Regions from separate parts of the Gracilibacillus thailandensis genome, predicted to be linked through region 2. Evidence: riboswitches for the same ligand, from Rfam matches in the RefSeq annotation. Region 2 holds a riboswitch; each other region holds the start of a gene.
The links. A riboswitch is a leader RNA that binds a small molecule or an ion and turns the genes downstream of it on or off. The one in region 2 is predicted to bind S-adenosylmethionine.

Region 1 (5,035 bases), on a different contig from region 2:
TATCAATCGCAGTCAAGCTGCTAAAGGATTAAAGAGTTAGCCCGAAGCTATTATTGACTTTCATAAGATAATGACATTTATTTTGAAGAAGAACTATCAAATGAGTGGTAGATTAAAAGGGATATATTACTCTAAAATAATTAAGTGGTACCATTCAAATAAAATTAGAAAGAATATAATTTGTTTAAAAGGTGACTTATTGGTGATCTTAAATGCCAATAAATGCGAAAACGCCGGGATATACTTAATATTCCGGCGTTTTCTGTGTGTATTTATATTTATCTTGGGGAGATAAATAACGATGTTCAGGGAGAAAAGTTATTCTCCTCGGCGTAAGCGATCTGCTTCTTGGAACGGACATTTATCTTCAACGACAATTTGTCCATTTGCTTCCGCCTTAGTCTTCGTTTCAGTATCTGTTTGCTCTTTGGCAAACCAGACAATTTTAGCTTGATCAGTATATGCAGTTGCTGCTTCCTTACTATCAGTAACAAATAAAATATCAATTTCACCCTCTGCAGTATTTGCAGAAACAATTTGGTAGCCTAACTTTTTCAATTTAGCTAGTGCTTCTGAACCTTCGATGTCACCTGCTACTGCAATTGTTTTCGGACGAATATCGCCATTCTCTCGAGCTAATGGAGATGAAAGTGCCCATGCAATGGCTTTCTCAGTATTTGGCTGGATCGTCGGTTCACTATTTGTTGCTTTTGCAATTGCCTGATCCAGGTCTGCAATAATATCATCTGCCGTTTCAATTCCGACAGACAAACGAATTAATTCTTCTTTAACACCAGAAGACTCTAATTCTTCTTCATTTAACTGCTGGTGTGTAGTAGATGCAGGATGAATTATTAATGATTTTGCATCACCAACGTTGGCCACATGAGACCATAGATTAATATTATCTATCACTTGACGACCTGATTCTCTACCACCCTTTATACCAAAGACGATAATAGAGCCAAAATGGTTACACAAATATTTTTTTGCTAATTGGTGAGATGGATGATTTTCAAGACCAGGATAAGATACCCATTCAACTTGCGGATGGTTTTCTAAGTAATTTGCAACAGCCTTCGTGTTCTCACTATGGCGCTCAATACGTAAATGTAACGTCTCTAGTCCTTGTAAGAAATAGAATGCATTTTGTGGACTTAAAGATGGACCGATATCGCGTAATAATTGTACCCGCAATTTAATGGCAAATGCAGGTGGTCCAATATCAATTCCAAAACGTATACCGTGATATGTTTCATCAGGTTCAGTGAAGCCAGGGAATCGTTCATTATTCCAATTAAATCTGCCGCTATCTACGACAATGCCACCGATCGATGTCCCATGGCCGCCAATCCATTTAGTTGCGGAGTGTACTACGATATCAGCACCCCAACTGATCGGCTTACATACATATGGCGTTGCGAAAGTATTATCTATAATTAATGGTACACCTTGTTCATGTGCGATATCAGCGACAGCTTCAATATCAAATACATTCAAACTAGGGTTTGTAATTACTTCACCAAAAATTGCTTTTGTTTTAGGTGTAATCGCATTTCGGAAATTTTCTGGATCTGTTCCGTCTACAAATTTCACGTCAATACCGTATTTAGGTAATGTTTTGTTAAACAAATTGAAAGTACCACCGTATAAATTACTATCTGCAACAATTTCGTCCCCTGCATTAGCAAGGTTTAAAATAGCTAACGTGATAGCAGATGCACCAGATGCTGTCCCGACTGCCGCTACGCCATCTTCTAACAGGGCAATACGTTGTTCGAACGCATCGACTGTAGGATTCATAATCCGAGAATAAATATTGCCCATTTCTGCTAAAGCAAATAAATTCTGTGCATGTTCCGTATCATTAAATACGTAAGACGTAGTTTGATAGATTGGAACAGCACGGGCATTTGTTGCAGGGTCTACTTGTTGTCCTCCGTGTAATAGATTGGTTTCACTACCTGGAAATTGGAACGAATTTGTCATTATGTACCCTCCTTAAAAATAAAAAACCTCTTCTTAACAAAAGGTAAGAAGAGGTTGAAAATACTAGTTGTCCTCCTCTTATCTTTCAGGTTGAACCTGTAGGATTTAGCACCTTTTCAATTTGATGTTCAAACTGACGGTTGCCGGGCTTCATAGGGCCTATTCCCTCTGCCACTCTAGATAAGAGTTACTACTTATACAATTCAATTGTACTTATTATAAGTTATATATTGGAAACCGTCAATAAAAAATCAGAATATTAATAAAAATTAACGACAGGATCATTTGTCACCTAGATGCATAAAATAAAGTGGGAATTTTATTAGAAAGGAGTGAGCAAAATGGCACAGAAAGGTGGAATCCCAGAGTGGGGAGAAGACTTCATTAAGAAATTAGATGCGTTTCTTTACGAAAAACCGACACGCAATGTGATGGAAACAATCGATAGTTTTTTTGAACAAGCAAAAGTACCAAAACAAATTCCTGTGGATGTTGCTGAAACAGAGCAAGAGTGGATCGTTCGTGTCGATTTGCCAGGTCTAAAAAAAGAGCAAATACAACTGCGTATAGTTGGTAATCAAATTACAGTAATGATAGATCATCTTGAGGAAACCGAACAGTATGATGAATCGTATCATTATTATCATAAGGAAAGAAGACAGCATCGTAACGAGCGCACCATTACATTGCCATATGCAGTTGATAAAAGAACAGCCAAAGCAAGCTTCCAAAATGGAGTGTTAGAAATTAGAGGTCCTAAAACGAAAAAAGACAATGATTCGATTACGATCGACTAAGCTGATAGCGATTGCTATTAGCTTGGTCATAATTGTGCTATATTTATAGTGTGTAAGGTGTCAAGGGAAGGGAGGGCTTCATGTGGAGATTACACAACTAGTCGTTAGTTTTATCTTAATTTTTAATATTCTTTTATCTTTAACCATTATCTTTTTAGAGCGCAAAAATGCTACTGCTACATGGGCTTGGATTATGGTCTTGACGTTCATCCCAATTTTTGGTTTTATCTTATATCTTATTTTTGGTCGGAAATTAAGTAATAAAACGATTTTTACATGGGATACCAAAAGCAAGCTAGGTGTCAAAACCGCTGTACAGCATCAATTGCGAGACATTGAAAATGGAGATTTCTTTATTAATGATCCTAGGATGTATCAATACAAAGATTTATTTTACTTGCATTTACGGAATAATGATGCCATCTTTTCACAGGATAACGAAGTTAACATATTTACTGATGGCAATCGAAAGTTTAATTCGTTATTGGAAGATATCGAAAATGCGACCGATCATATTCATTTACTGTATTACATAGTTAGATCTGATCATCTCGGTTCCCGCTTGGCAGATGCGTTGATAAAAAAAGCAAAAGAAGGAGTCGAAGTCCGTTTTTTATATGACGATTTAGGTTCCCGAACGTTAAGCAGAAAGTTAATTCGAAAAATGCGGCATGCGGGGGCAGAGGTTGAAGGATTTTTCCCACCATTGATTCCGAAAGTTAATTTAAAGATCAATCACCGTAACCACCGTAAACTGGTTATTATTGATGGCAAAGTCGGCTATATAGGTGGTTTTAATATTGGTGATGAATATCTGGGGAAAGATAAGCGATTTGGATATTGGCGCGATACGCATTTGCGCATTACCGGTAGCGCGGTGAAGCATTTGCAAACACGGTTTATTCTGGACTGGAATCAGGCATCCCGTCATGATATTGAATATAATGAACGTTATTATATACCTGTCCCTGCTGGTAATGTCGGCATGCAAATTGTTTCAAGTGGTCCGGACTCCGAATGGGAACAGATAAAACATGGTTATATAAAAATGATTATGTCAGCAAAAGATTATATTTTTATACAAACGCCTTATTTTATCCCAGATGAAAGCCTGTTGGATGCTTTGAAGATTGCCTGTCTGTCAGGTGTGGACGTTCGGATAATGATCCCGAACAAACCGGATCACCCCTTTGTTTACTGGGCAACCTATTCCTATATCGGGGAAATGTTAAAAGCCGGAGCAACCGTTTATATTTATCAAAAAGGTTTCCTGCATGCTAAAATGATAGTAGTCGATAGCAAAATAGCATCGATTGGAACGGCAAATATTGATGTGCGAAGTTTTCGTCTTAACTTCGAAGTAAATGCTTTTTTATATAATGAAACGATGGCAGAAATGCTAGTTGATGAATTTGAAAAAGATATGGAGCACGTAACCAATCTTACATATTCTCTCTATCAACAACGTTCCTTATGGATTCGTTTTAAAGAGTCTATTTCAAGATTGATTTCACCGATTTTGTAGAAATTCGGACAAAGAAACAGAATCAATTTGCTGTACAAAAAACATAAACTGCGCAGTAACGAGGACAAGGAATTGCTTTCTACCATCATTCTTGACTTAGAGAGTGCATGTAAACCGCTCCGGCAGAATACTGCGCTTTCCGTGGGCTCGGCTTCAGCTAACTTGGTGAAGAAAGGCGCTTCACCAAGTGGATCTTCAGCTCTCGCTGTCCCACAGGAGTCTCCGTATTCTGCCTACGCTATTTTTGTTCCCTAATTATAGAAAGAAATGAACTTTATGGAACTAAATTTTTCTGTTTTATTACAGTACTAATTGGGTGTGAATGCCTCTTTAGCATAGTCGTACCCTACGCTACATATGGTGGAGAAATCGACTAGCTGATTTCGGATAAGCGTTGTGGAGCATATCTTAACGAAGGCCGCCCACTTCCACTCCTGTGGGACCTGTTTGACCTGAAGATCCACTTTTTCGAGCGGTTTTTGCTCGAAAAAGTTAGCTGAAGGGCAAACCCACGGAAAGGGAAGTGGGCAGCCGGAGTGGTAGTTGTCATCACGATATATTATCTCTTAGGTGACCGCACATCTACCACATTACTTCGCAGTATATATCGACTAGGAATCAGGTGAACGTAAAGGAACGTGGAGGTTTTGCTTAGTTTTTCTTAACTAGAAAGGATAGATACAATGCGCACGATTAAAGTAGAGGATCTAGTCAAAACGTATGG
Region 2 (5,035 bases):
CTATTATCTTGGTGTATCAGTAGTAATAGGTGCAGTTTCCTTATTTATTGCACTATATGGATTATGGGCAGGAGGAGCGGCGGTAATGGACGATCCGATTCCTTTGAAAAATATCTTGAAAGCGGGGATGTCTTATGTACCTGCGATGCTTATTATCTTAGCGCTTGCCAATCTGTTATTTGCGTTTCTGCCAAAATGGACATCATTAGTATGGGCATATCTGGTATTTTCGTTCTTCACTGTATACTTAGGTGGGATGATAGACATACCAGAATGGTTAGCAAACATTTCGAGTTTTAACCACATCCCACAAATTCCGGTAGAAGCATTTACGTGGACACCATTAGTGGTTTTGCTAGTAATTGGCCTCGTCGCTTTAATAACTAGTCAATTCGGCTATCGGAATCGAGATGAGGTAGGGTAGTGGGACAGGATTAATGTCCCACTTTCAATGAATAGGGGACATTTTGTTTATTTTCATCTCCCATTTCAGGAAAGATAAATGTCCACGGCATGCTTGTTTTAGCTGGAAAGCATAATCTGGATTCCTCAATATACTGGCTGGCTATTCGCTTGTTGTCTTGAAAGAGTTGGATGTTGATATTGGTTAAGTCCGTTTCTTCCGATTGGAAGTTATGAATTAATGTTGTAATGAGTAAGTCATTGCGGTGATTTACTGCTGTTCTGACCGGAACAAACGTGACGCCATCTTCAGCATCCTTTTTTGTTTGCTCAAAAATCTTCTTTATATCTAAACGATCTTCATTACTAATGGTTCTGTTCCACGCATCTTCAAAGTGTAATTGCTGCATAATTGTCAGCTCCTCAAAATAATTAATTGAAAGGTGTGCCTATATAGAAAGAAATCGGGAGATTCTAAGAATCAAATGATTGATCGTCAATCAACAACTATCAACGAAACTGTATTTGCTTTTTACTAAGATAGTTTACAACTAGTAGAGCTTTACTTATATCATTATTTTATCAATAACTCATCGGTTACAACAACAACTTTCTGTTTGCCCAGTTTTTCTTATTAGCAAAGAACGTATAAAAATTGGGTGCCTGTCTACGCAAGCGCCCAGAAACTAGGCGACTTCACAAATCACCCTGCGATAAGTCATCATCGGTTCGTAAACTCACCGTGATTCCTTTATCTCAGTTGATTCTGAAGCCGCTACGTTTCTAAACGGGCACTCTGCGCTTTTCTTATTAAGTTTAAAAAACACCTAGTTTCATAACTAGGTGTTTTAGTTTACTTATTCAGATACAGGAATGATTGCTCCGTCGTATTCTTCTTCCATAAATGTTTGGATTTCTTCAGAACGTAGTACATCTACTAATGTTTGGAGTGCTTCATTATCTTCATCTTCAGAACGAGCAACAATTAAGTTAGCATATGGTGAGTCAGGACTTTCAAGAATGATGGCATCTTCTGTTGGTACTAATCCATGTTCAATTGCATAGTTCGTGTTGATTGCCACAACTGTATCTTCTTCTCTTTCATAATTTTGCGTTAAAAGCGCAGGTTCAATACTTGTATCAAATTCCAAGTTTAATGGGTTTTCTACAATATCTTCAACTGTGGCTTCAGTTGGATCAACATCTTCGTCAAGAGTAATAAGTCCTTCTTCTTGTAATAGTAACAAATTACGACCATGGTCTGGAACATTACGACTCATAATAATGGTTGTTCCTTCTTCAATATCTTCTACACTTTCAACGTTTTTAGAGTAAAATCCTATTGGTTCAATGTGAACTCCACCAAGGTCGACAAAGTCATAACCTTTTTGTTCTTTTTCAGTTTCCAAGAATGGCGTATGTTGGTAATAGTTAGCATCCAATAATCCACTATCTAAGTCTTGGTTTGGTAGTACATATTCTTGATATGTTTCAATTTGAAGCTCGATACCTTGTTCCTCTAATAATGGTGCAGCTTGTTCAAGTACTTCAGAGTGAGGAACTGCTGACGCCCCAACAACAATCTTTGTTAACTCTTCATTTTCTTCAGTTGCACCTTCATCGTTAGTTTCTTCTGTGTTTTCTTCACTATTGCTAGTGTCTTCTGCACCTTCCTCATTGTCTGCTGTACCACATGCTACAAGTGCTAAAGACAGTAATGCTGTAAGTAAAAAAATAATTAGTTTTTTCACAATAGATCATCCCTTCTTAAATTTAAAATTTTATCTTTTATCTATCACTTTGGATAGGAAATCCCCAATAAATTGAACAACAAACACGATAACTACAATAAATACAGTACAGAGAAATACTACATCAAAATCCCAGCGTTGGAAACCTTTCATATAAGCAAGGTCACCTAATCCACCAGCACCAATTACACCTGCCATCGCTGTATAGCTGATTAGGGCAATTAATGTAACGGTAAGCCCAGAAATAATCGCTGGCATCGATTCAGGTAATAATACTTTAAAAATAATCGTAGAAGCTTTTGCTCCCATAGATTTCGCAGCCTCGATAACCCCTTTATCCACTTCTTTCAAACCGATTTCGACAAGACGTGCGTAGAAAGGAGCTGATCCAATAATTAAAGCAGGTAACGCCGCTTTCCAACCACGAATTGTACCAATTAAAAAGTCAGTAAAAGGGAAAAGTAATAAAATTAATATAATAAATGGTATTGCTCGAAATACGTTAACAATAGTTGCCGAAATAAAGTTTATCCATCTATTTTGCCAAAGGTTACCTTGGTCAGTTAGGAAAAGCAATAATCCAAGTATAATCCCAAGAACAAAGGTACCAATACCGGCAAAAATGGTCATGTATAGTGTTTCCCAAGTAGCTTGCCACATATCATCCATTACTACATTTGGAAATAATTGCTCAAACATGTCTTAACACCTCTACTTCCACTCCGGTGCCTTCTAGAAAAGTAATAGTCTCCTCTAAGATTTTTTTATCACCATTTATTTCAACATATAGGGTACCATATGCCCCTTCCTGTGTTGGCGCAATCGATCCTTGTAAAATGTTTATCTCAACATCAAATTTCTTAGCTACTTCACTAATAACTGCGCGTTTTGCATTATTTCCTATAAAGTGTAATTTGACAACCTCACTATCTTCCTTGTCATTAATAAATTCTACTAAGTTTTCCTTTTCGTATTCTAAAGGATTGAGTTGCTGTACAAATCGTTTGGTCGTTTTTGATTGTGGTTTTACGAAAACATCTAGTACGTCACCTGTTTCCACAACATTACCATTTTCCATTACAGCAACACGGTGACAAATCTTTTGAATAACGTGCATTTCATGTGTAATTAATATAACAGTTAGGTTTAACTTTTTATTAATAGATACTAACAAATCTAGGATATCATCGGTAGTTTCAGGATCTAGCGCTGAAGTCGCCTCATCACAAAGTAATACTTCAGGATCATTGGCAAGTGCTCGAGCAATCCCTACACGTTGCTTCTGTCCACCACTTAATTGTGATGGATAAGCATTCTCTTTTCCTGCAAGTCCAACAAGATTAATTAACTCTTGTACTTTCTTTTTTTGCTCTGTTTTCGAAACACTAGCGATTTCAAGTGGAAATGCAATGTTATCGAAAACGGTTCGAGACCATAGCAAGTTAAAATGTTGGAAAATCATACCTATTTTTTGGCGTTTTTTACGTAATTGGTTCGTTGACATTTTGGTAATATCTTTCTCATGGATAACAACCGAGCCATTGGTTGGCTCCTCTAATCGATTAATTAATCGAACGAAAGTACTTTTACCAGCACCACTATAACCAATAACGCCAAATATTTCGCCTTGTTCTATATTAAGTGAAACATTATCGACAGCTTGCACTTGTTGTTTTTTTGTTTGATAAAGTTTCGATAAGTTTTTTATGCGAATCATTCTTTCACTCTCCTTCGTTTACAATATCGTAAACACATAAAAAAACCTTTCTGCACTAAGAGGACAGAAAGGATGATTATTCGTTGTCCTCTTATCTTTCAAAGCATAACGCTTTGATGGATTTAGCACCTATCAGTGTAAACTGACGGTTGCCGGGTTTCATAGGGCCATTCCCTCCACCACTCTTGATAAGAGCTTTCATATACAATTCATAACCAATATAATATCATCACGGATGACATTCGTCAATTCTTTTTGAAAAAGTAAAACTATTCAGAAATTTGGAGAGGAGGAGAGTTTGTGAGTGCAAGAAATAGATAGGGAGAGCATCGAGTGTACCTAATAACGAAATTCAGCTTCCACTTTAGCTTTAATCGCTAGTCTACCTGGTTCGATAGGGGTGATAAGACTGTCTGTGGAAACTCCTAAAACTACTGGTCGGCTTTCACTTTCTTCACGTCTGGAAATTTCTTTTAAGGAATACGGAATAGAACTAATGCTTACACCTAACTCCTGCGCAATAATGCTAGCTTTTATCTGCGTATTTTCCACCGCTTTTTGGAGCGCTTCTAGATAATATCGATCTTGATTTGCTACCGTTAATTGAATGTTACGGACAGTATTTGCACCGTAATCAACGGCTGTATCAATGATTAGTCCAACTTTGTCAATTGGTTCGATAATAACCTCTAACAAATTCGTTACACGATAACCTCTAAAAATTTGAATGCCTTCATCATAGTCATACTGAATATCCATCCGGTAATCATATGTCTGGATATGATGACGGGGGATATTCTCTTGAAGCAGTGCTTGAATAATGTTGTTGGTAGACTCAGCATTCTCGCGTTGCGCTTTTTGGAGATTGGAATCTTCTGTTATAACGCCAAGGGTAACCACTGCTTGATTTGGTTCAACTGACACCGTACCATCGCCTGTTACTAGTATCGAATAATCAGTCTGACGTACTTGTGAATGAGACCTTATATTTGGGTTAGCATAATACATTGTTTTCACCTTTTCTTGTTTATTATTACTTCTACTTTATTCGGAATAAGGTGAATACATGCTTTTTCATACTAAAAAAGAAACTGAGAAATAACTAGTCGAGATAATCGGGACTTGCTTTTCGTAGTAAAAAAACCGCACAACTAATGCAAAGCAG
Region 3 (5,035 bases), on a different contig from region 2:
TGATCGAAATGGTAGTCTTTTGCTTCTTCTAATTCCCATCCGAGTCGTTCAGCAAGTTCTTGTTTGAACCAATCAAGTCCATAACGATCAATCGTATATTTAAATCTTGCATTTTTACGATCAGATCGATTACCGTAATCGCGTTGAATCGTGACGATTTTCTCCGCAACATCCACGACATCCTCTTTCGCACAGTATCCAGCAATCTTTCCGAGTTGTGGGTAGGTATTGGTATTACCATGGGTGGATCCCATTCCGCCACCGACTACCACGTTAAAGCCTTGCACTTGATCATTTTCAATGATGGCAATTAATCCGATATCTTGTGAGAATACATCGACATCATTAGAAGGTGGTGCTGCAATACCGATTTTAAATTTCCTTGGCAAATAGGTTTTGCCGTAAATCGGTTCTTCTTCCTCTTTAGAATCGATAATTTTTTCTTGGTCTAACCATATTTCATGATAAGCACCAGTTTTTGGTGAGAGATGATCGCTGATTTTTTGTGCCCAATCTTGAATTTCCTGATGGATTTCAGATTGATAAGGGTTCGGATTACACATAACGTTACGATTAACATCTCCACATGCAGCAATCGTTGTCATTAATGCTTCATTAATCGTTTTAATCGTGTCTTTTAAGTTCCATTTTAATATTCCGTGTAATTGAAAAGCTTGGCGGGTCGTCAGTTTTATCGTTTGATCACCATATTTTTGTGCTAAATCATCTGTTGCAAGCCATTGCTTAGGAGTTGCGACACCACCCGGAATGGCAACACGAAGCATAAATTGATAAGCAGGCTCTAGTTTTTGTTTTCGTCGTTCATCTCTAATGTCGCGGTCATCCTGTTGGTAGCTTCCATGAAACTTCAACAGTTTGGTATCATCTTCCGAAATCGAAGCGGTAATCGGGTCTTGTAGCCCTTCTACAATCGTTCCTCTTAAAAAACGGCTTTCTTCTTTTAGCTTTTCCATCGGGTCTAGTTTATTAGGATCGTTTACCATTTTTGTTCCCCCTTAATACACATCACGTTGGTATCTCTTTTCCTGTTTTAATTTATTGATATACTCTTTTGCAGCTTCTTCGCTAAGGCTTCCTTGCTCGCTAATAATCGAGATTAAGGTTTCGTGTACATCCTTTGCCATTCGCTTCTCATCCCCACACACATATAGATGTGCACCTGTTTCAATCCATTCGAATAATTCTTTTGCTTTTTCTTGCATGCGATGCTGTACATATACCTTTTGCTCACTATCTCTTGAGAAGGCTACATCCATTTTGGTTAGGTAACCTTGTTTTAACCAATTTTGCCAATCTACTTGATACAAGAAGTCTGTGCGGAAATGCTGATCACCAAAGAAAAGCCATGTTTTTCCTTTCAGTTCAAGTTCCTCTCGTTCCTCGATGTAGCCTCTAAACGGTGCTACACCAGTACCTGGTCCAATCATAATCACAGGAGTTTTTTCATCCATTGGAAATTTGAAATTTGGGTTTTTGTGAACATAGACATTGAGTTGATCACCTGGTTTAATTCTGTCAGCGATTTCCCCTGTACATACGCCACATCGATCACGACCATGTGTATGATATCTTACAGTTGCCAAAGTTAAATGCACTTCATCAGGGTTTGCTTGATAACTACTAGCGATTGAGTATTGCCTTGCTGGTATTTTTCTTAAAAAGTGCATAATCGATGTTGGATCCAGTTGCTTTGGTGGATAGTCAATAATTAAGTCTAATAAATCTCGACCATCGATATAAGCTTTTACCTGCTCAGGATCTGTTACTAATTGTTGAAGTTTTTCATGATGAAAATAAGTGCTAGCTTTTTCTAATAAGCCTTTTGTAAGTCTTGTAATCTCAAAAATGGAGGTTAGAGCCTCCTGAACGGAGCGAATTTCCCCTTGTTTATTAATGGGAATTGTCTGTTCTGGGTTCCATTTAAGCTCTTCAATAATAGCTTGAACCAGAGCAGGGTCATTCTTTGGATAAATCGCTAAACAATCTCCCGGTTCATAATTGAGGTTAGAGCCTTCCAATGAAATTTCAATGTGTCTTGTTTCTTTGTTTGACCCTTTACCACTAAGGACGATGTTATCTAATACTTCAGCAGAATAAGGATTGCTCTTCGAATAAATCGGCTGCTCTGCAGGGGTTGGCTGCGTGTCGACGGTTTCTGCGTTGTTTCCGGCATCTTTTTTCAGAATGCCGATTACTTCTGATATCCACTCGTCAGCAAGTTCTTCGTAATCGACATCACAGTCAACACGTGGATGAATTCTAGTTGCACCCAATTCTTCTAGCCGTTTATCAAAATCTTTACCAGTCTGACAGAAATGCTCATAGGACTCATCACCAAGAGACAAAACGGAGAAATTAACATTCTCCAGTTTAGGAGCTTTCCGGCTGTGTAAAAATTCATGGAATTGAATCGCGTTGTCAGGTGGATCTCCTTCGCCATGAGTTGCCGTAATAATGAGTAAATCTTCTGCTTCTTTTAGTTTCTTTGGTTTAAAGTCATCCATGGCAGAAACGGTTACGTCTCTTTGCATATCCTTTAGCTGTTTGGATAATTGCTCTGCTAGTTCTTGACTGTTACCCGTTTCCGATCCGTATAAAATGGTGACGGTTCGGGTTTTAACCTGTGTAGGCGCTGGTTGTTCAACCGGTGTAACACTTTGTGATGATTGAGACTGAGAAGCGGCCAAATATCCAGCTAGCCAATTTTTTTGTGCGTCTGTCAGTGTTGGCAAAATTTGATTCAATATTTCCGTCTGTTTTTCATCAAACGGACTGTTTACTACTTGTAATGTCAACATTTTCACCTCTTTTAATTAATCCGATAGATTTACTTGAGTTTGGCTATAAAAAATAATCACTTCGTTGATTGTGGTGTAGCATGTAGTCCACATTCAGTTTTTTGGAAGTTGGCCCACCGTCCTGAACGTTCATCATCCGCATCTGTAACTTGTGTGGTACATGGTATACAACCAATGCTAGGGTAATTTTGGTCATGCAGCTTGTTATAAGGTAATTGATGTTGCTCAATATATTCCCACACATCATCCCAGGACCAATAAATTAATGGACAAATTTTAATGGACTGAAAACGGTCATCCTTGTTAATAAAGTTGGTGTTGGCTCTTGTTGGAGATTGTGACCTTCTTAATCCTGAAATCCAGGCGGTTGCTCCACTCAGTGCGTCTTCCAATGGTTTAACTTTTCTAATGTAACAACATTGATCAGGGTTCCTGCTCCACAACGCTGATCCATATTGTTCTCGTTGTTCATCAACAGTGAGGGAAGGCTTCTGCATAACGATATCTAATGACGGATAACGTTCTTTAACCTCTTCAATCAGGTCATATGTTTCTTGGAAATGCAAACCAGTATCTAAAAATACTAATCTAGCATCTGGTTGGACAGTTGCAATCATGTCAATTAATACCATACTTTCTGCTCCAAAACTACAGGCATAGACTAAAGAATTGCCATACGTTTGATAAGCCCATTCAAGGATCTTTAGAGCTCCTTTGGTAGGATCTTGTTGGTCGGGAGTCTCATTGTTCAACGGGCTGTCATAAAAATTTTCATAAGTCAGCATGTGTTGCTTCCTCCTCATTAAAAAACCTTCTTATCGTTTGATAAGAAGGTAAGCAATGTGTAATCATTCCTTCTTATCTTTCGGGTTCAGTTTATGCTGTCCCGCAGGATTTGGCACAGTGTTATCTTTCTAACCTGTTGCCGAGGTTTCTTAGGGCCTGCCCCTCCACCTCTCTGGATAAGAATTCCATTTATTGTCCGTTTAATAACATAGTATACATTATTAATGTAAAAGTCAATGAATCTATTGTAAAAATTGTAAAAAATAATACCAAGTAACTAGGAATTACTTGGTATAGGTACTTTTACTGATTTAAAATATCCTCGACCTTAGCAATCGTCTCTTGGGAGAGTTTAACACCAGAAGCTTTGGCGTTCTCTTCAATTTGTTCCGGTTTACTTGCACCGATAAGAGCACTAGATACGTTGTCTTGACGCAGGATCCAGGCAATCGCTAATTGTGCTAATGACAAGTTTTCGTTCGCTGCAATTGCTTTTAATGCTTCTACCCGTTCTAGATTCTTCTCGGTTAATACACGAGATAAATCTAAGTTTTTTTGAGCGGCGCGACTATCTTCAGGAATTGCTTCTCCTTTTTTATATTTTCCTGTTAATACACCTTGGGCAAGTGGGGAGAAGACAACCTGGCCGATGCCGTGCTTATCGCTTACAGGGATGACTTCTTTCTCGATATAGCGATGAAGCATACTGTAATTTGGCTGATTGACAACAATGCGATCTAACAACTTTTTGTCAGCAAGGTGGACGGCTTCTGTCATTTGTTCGGCTGTCCATTCACTGACACCGATGTATAATACTTTTCCTTGACGTACAAGGTCATCCAATGCGCGTAACGTTTCTTCTAGTGGTGTATCAGCGTGATAACGGTGACAATAATAAACATCGACGTAATCAAGTCCTAACCGCTGCAAGCTGGCATCACATTGCTCCATAATATGCTTGCGGGAAAGACCTTGATCATTGGGGCCATCGCCCATTTTGCCAAATACTTTTGTGGCAAGGACATAGGAACTGCGTGGATATTTTCTTAAAGCTTTTCCTACAATTTTCTCTGCTTCCCCACGCATGTAGACATTGGCTGTATCAAAAAAGTTAATCCCGAGGTCGTAGGCTTTATCGATGGAAGCCTCAGCATTCCTTTCCTCGACATACCCACCATATGTAAGCCAACTGCCTAAACTAATTTCGCTTACTTTCAGACCGGTTTTTCCTAACTGACGATATTGCATGAACTATAACCTTCTGTTATTAAGCGTTTACAATATTATAAAGGAACAAGAGAAGAGAAGCGAATAATCTGTTTGAAATGAAATTATCTGTGTCACCCTGATAAGTTTTGCTAATGATCAGAGGCGGTAAACCTTCGGTGGTCATACTATACAGATATTTCATCATTTCTACCAAAGTAATC

Region 1: it holds a riboswitch for S-adenosylmethionine, as region 2 does, so the genes downstream of both, GH715_RS05835 (PLP-dependent aspartate aminotransferase family protein) here and GH715_RS11010 (methionine ABC transporter ATP-binding protein) in region 2, are expected to answer to the same signal.
Region 3: it holds a riboswitch for S-adenosylmethionine, as region 2 does, so the genes downstream of both, GH715_RS00710 (phosphoadenylyl-sulfate reductase) here and GH715_RS11010 (methionine ABC transporter ATP-binding protein) in region 2, are expected to answer to the same signal.

Annotation. Positions count from the first base shown of each region.
Region 1 covers NZ_WJID01000014.1:8,482-13,516, forward strand. Annotated here, with positions in the region: gene GH715_RS05835 (PLP-dependent aspartate aminotransferase family protein) at 319-1,989, opposite strand; SAM riboswitch class I at 2,065-2,176, opposite strand; gene GH715_RS05840 (Hsp20/alpha crystallin family protein) at 2,331-2,786, shown strand; gene cls (cardiolipin synthase) at 2,869-4,311, shown strand; gene GH715_RS05850 (ABC-F family ATP-binding cassette domain-containing protein) at 4,995-5,035, shown strand, end outside.
Region 2 covers NZ_WJID01000032.1:29,338-34,372, reverse strand. Annotated here, with positions in the region: gene GH715_RS11030 (ABC transporter permease) at 1-424, shown strand, start outside; gene GH715_RS11025 (SLAP domain-containing protein) at 435-812, opposite strand; gene GH715_RS11020 (MetQ/NlpA family ABC transporter substrate-binding protein) at 1,260-2,153, opposite strand; gene GH715_RS11015 (methionine ABC transporter permease) at 2,184-2,852, opposite strand; gene GH715_RS11010 (methionine ABC transporter ATP-binding protein) at 2,845-3,870, opposite strand; SAM riboswitch class I at 3,959-4,065, opposite strand; gene GH715_RS11005 (SIMPL domain-containing protein) at 4,210-4,878, opposite strand.
Region 3 covers NZ_WJID01000001.1:165,295-170,329, reverse strand. Annotated here, with positions in the region: gene cysI (assimilatory sulfite reductase (NADPH) hemoprotein subunit) at 1-1,004, opposite strand, end outside; gene GH715_RS00715 (assimilatory sulfite reductase (NADPH) flavoprotein subunit) at 1,017-2,816, opposite strand; gene GH715_RS00710 (phosphoadenylyl-sulfate reductase) at 2,876-3,604, opposite strand; SAM riboswitch class I at 3,675-3,788, opposite strand; gene GH715_RS00705 (aldo/keto reductase family protein) at 3,909-4,853, opposite strand.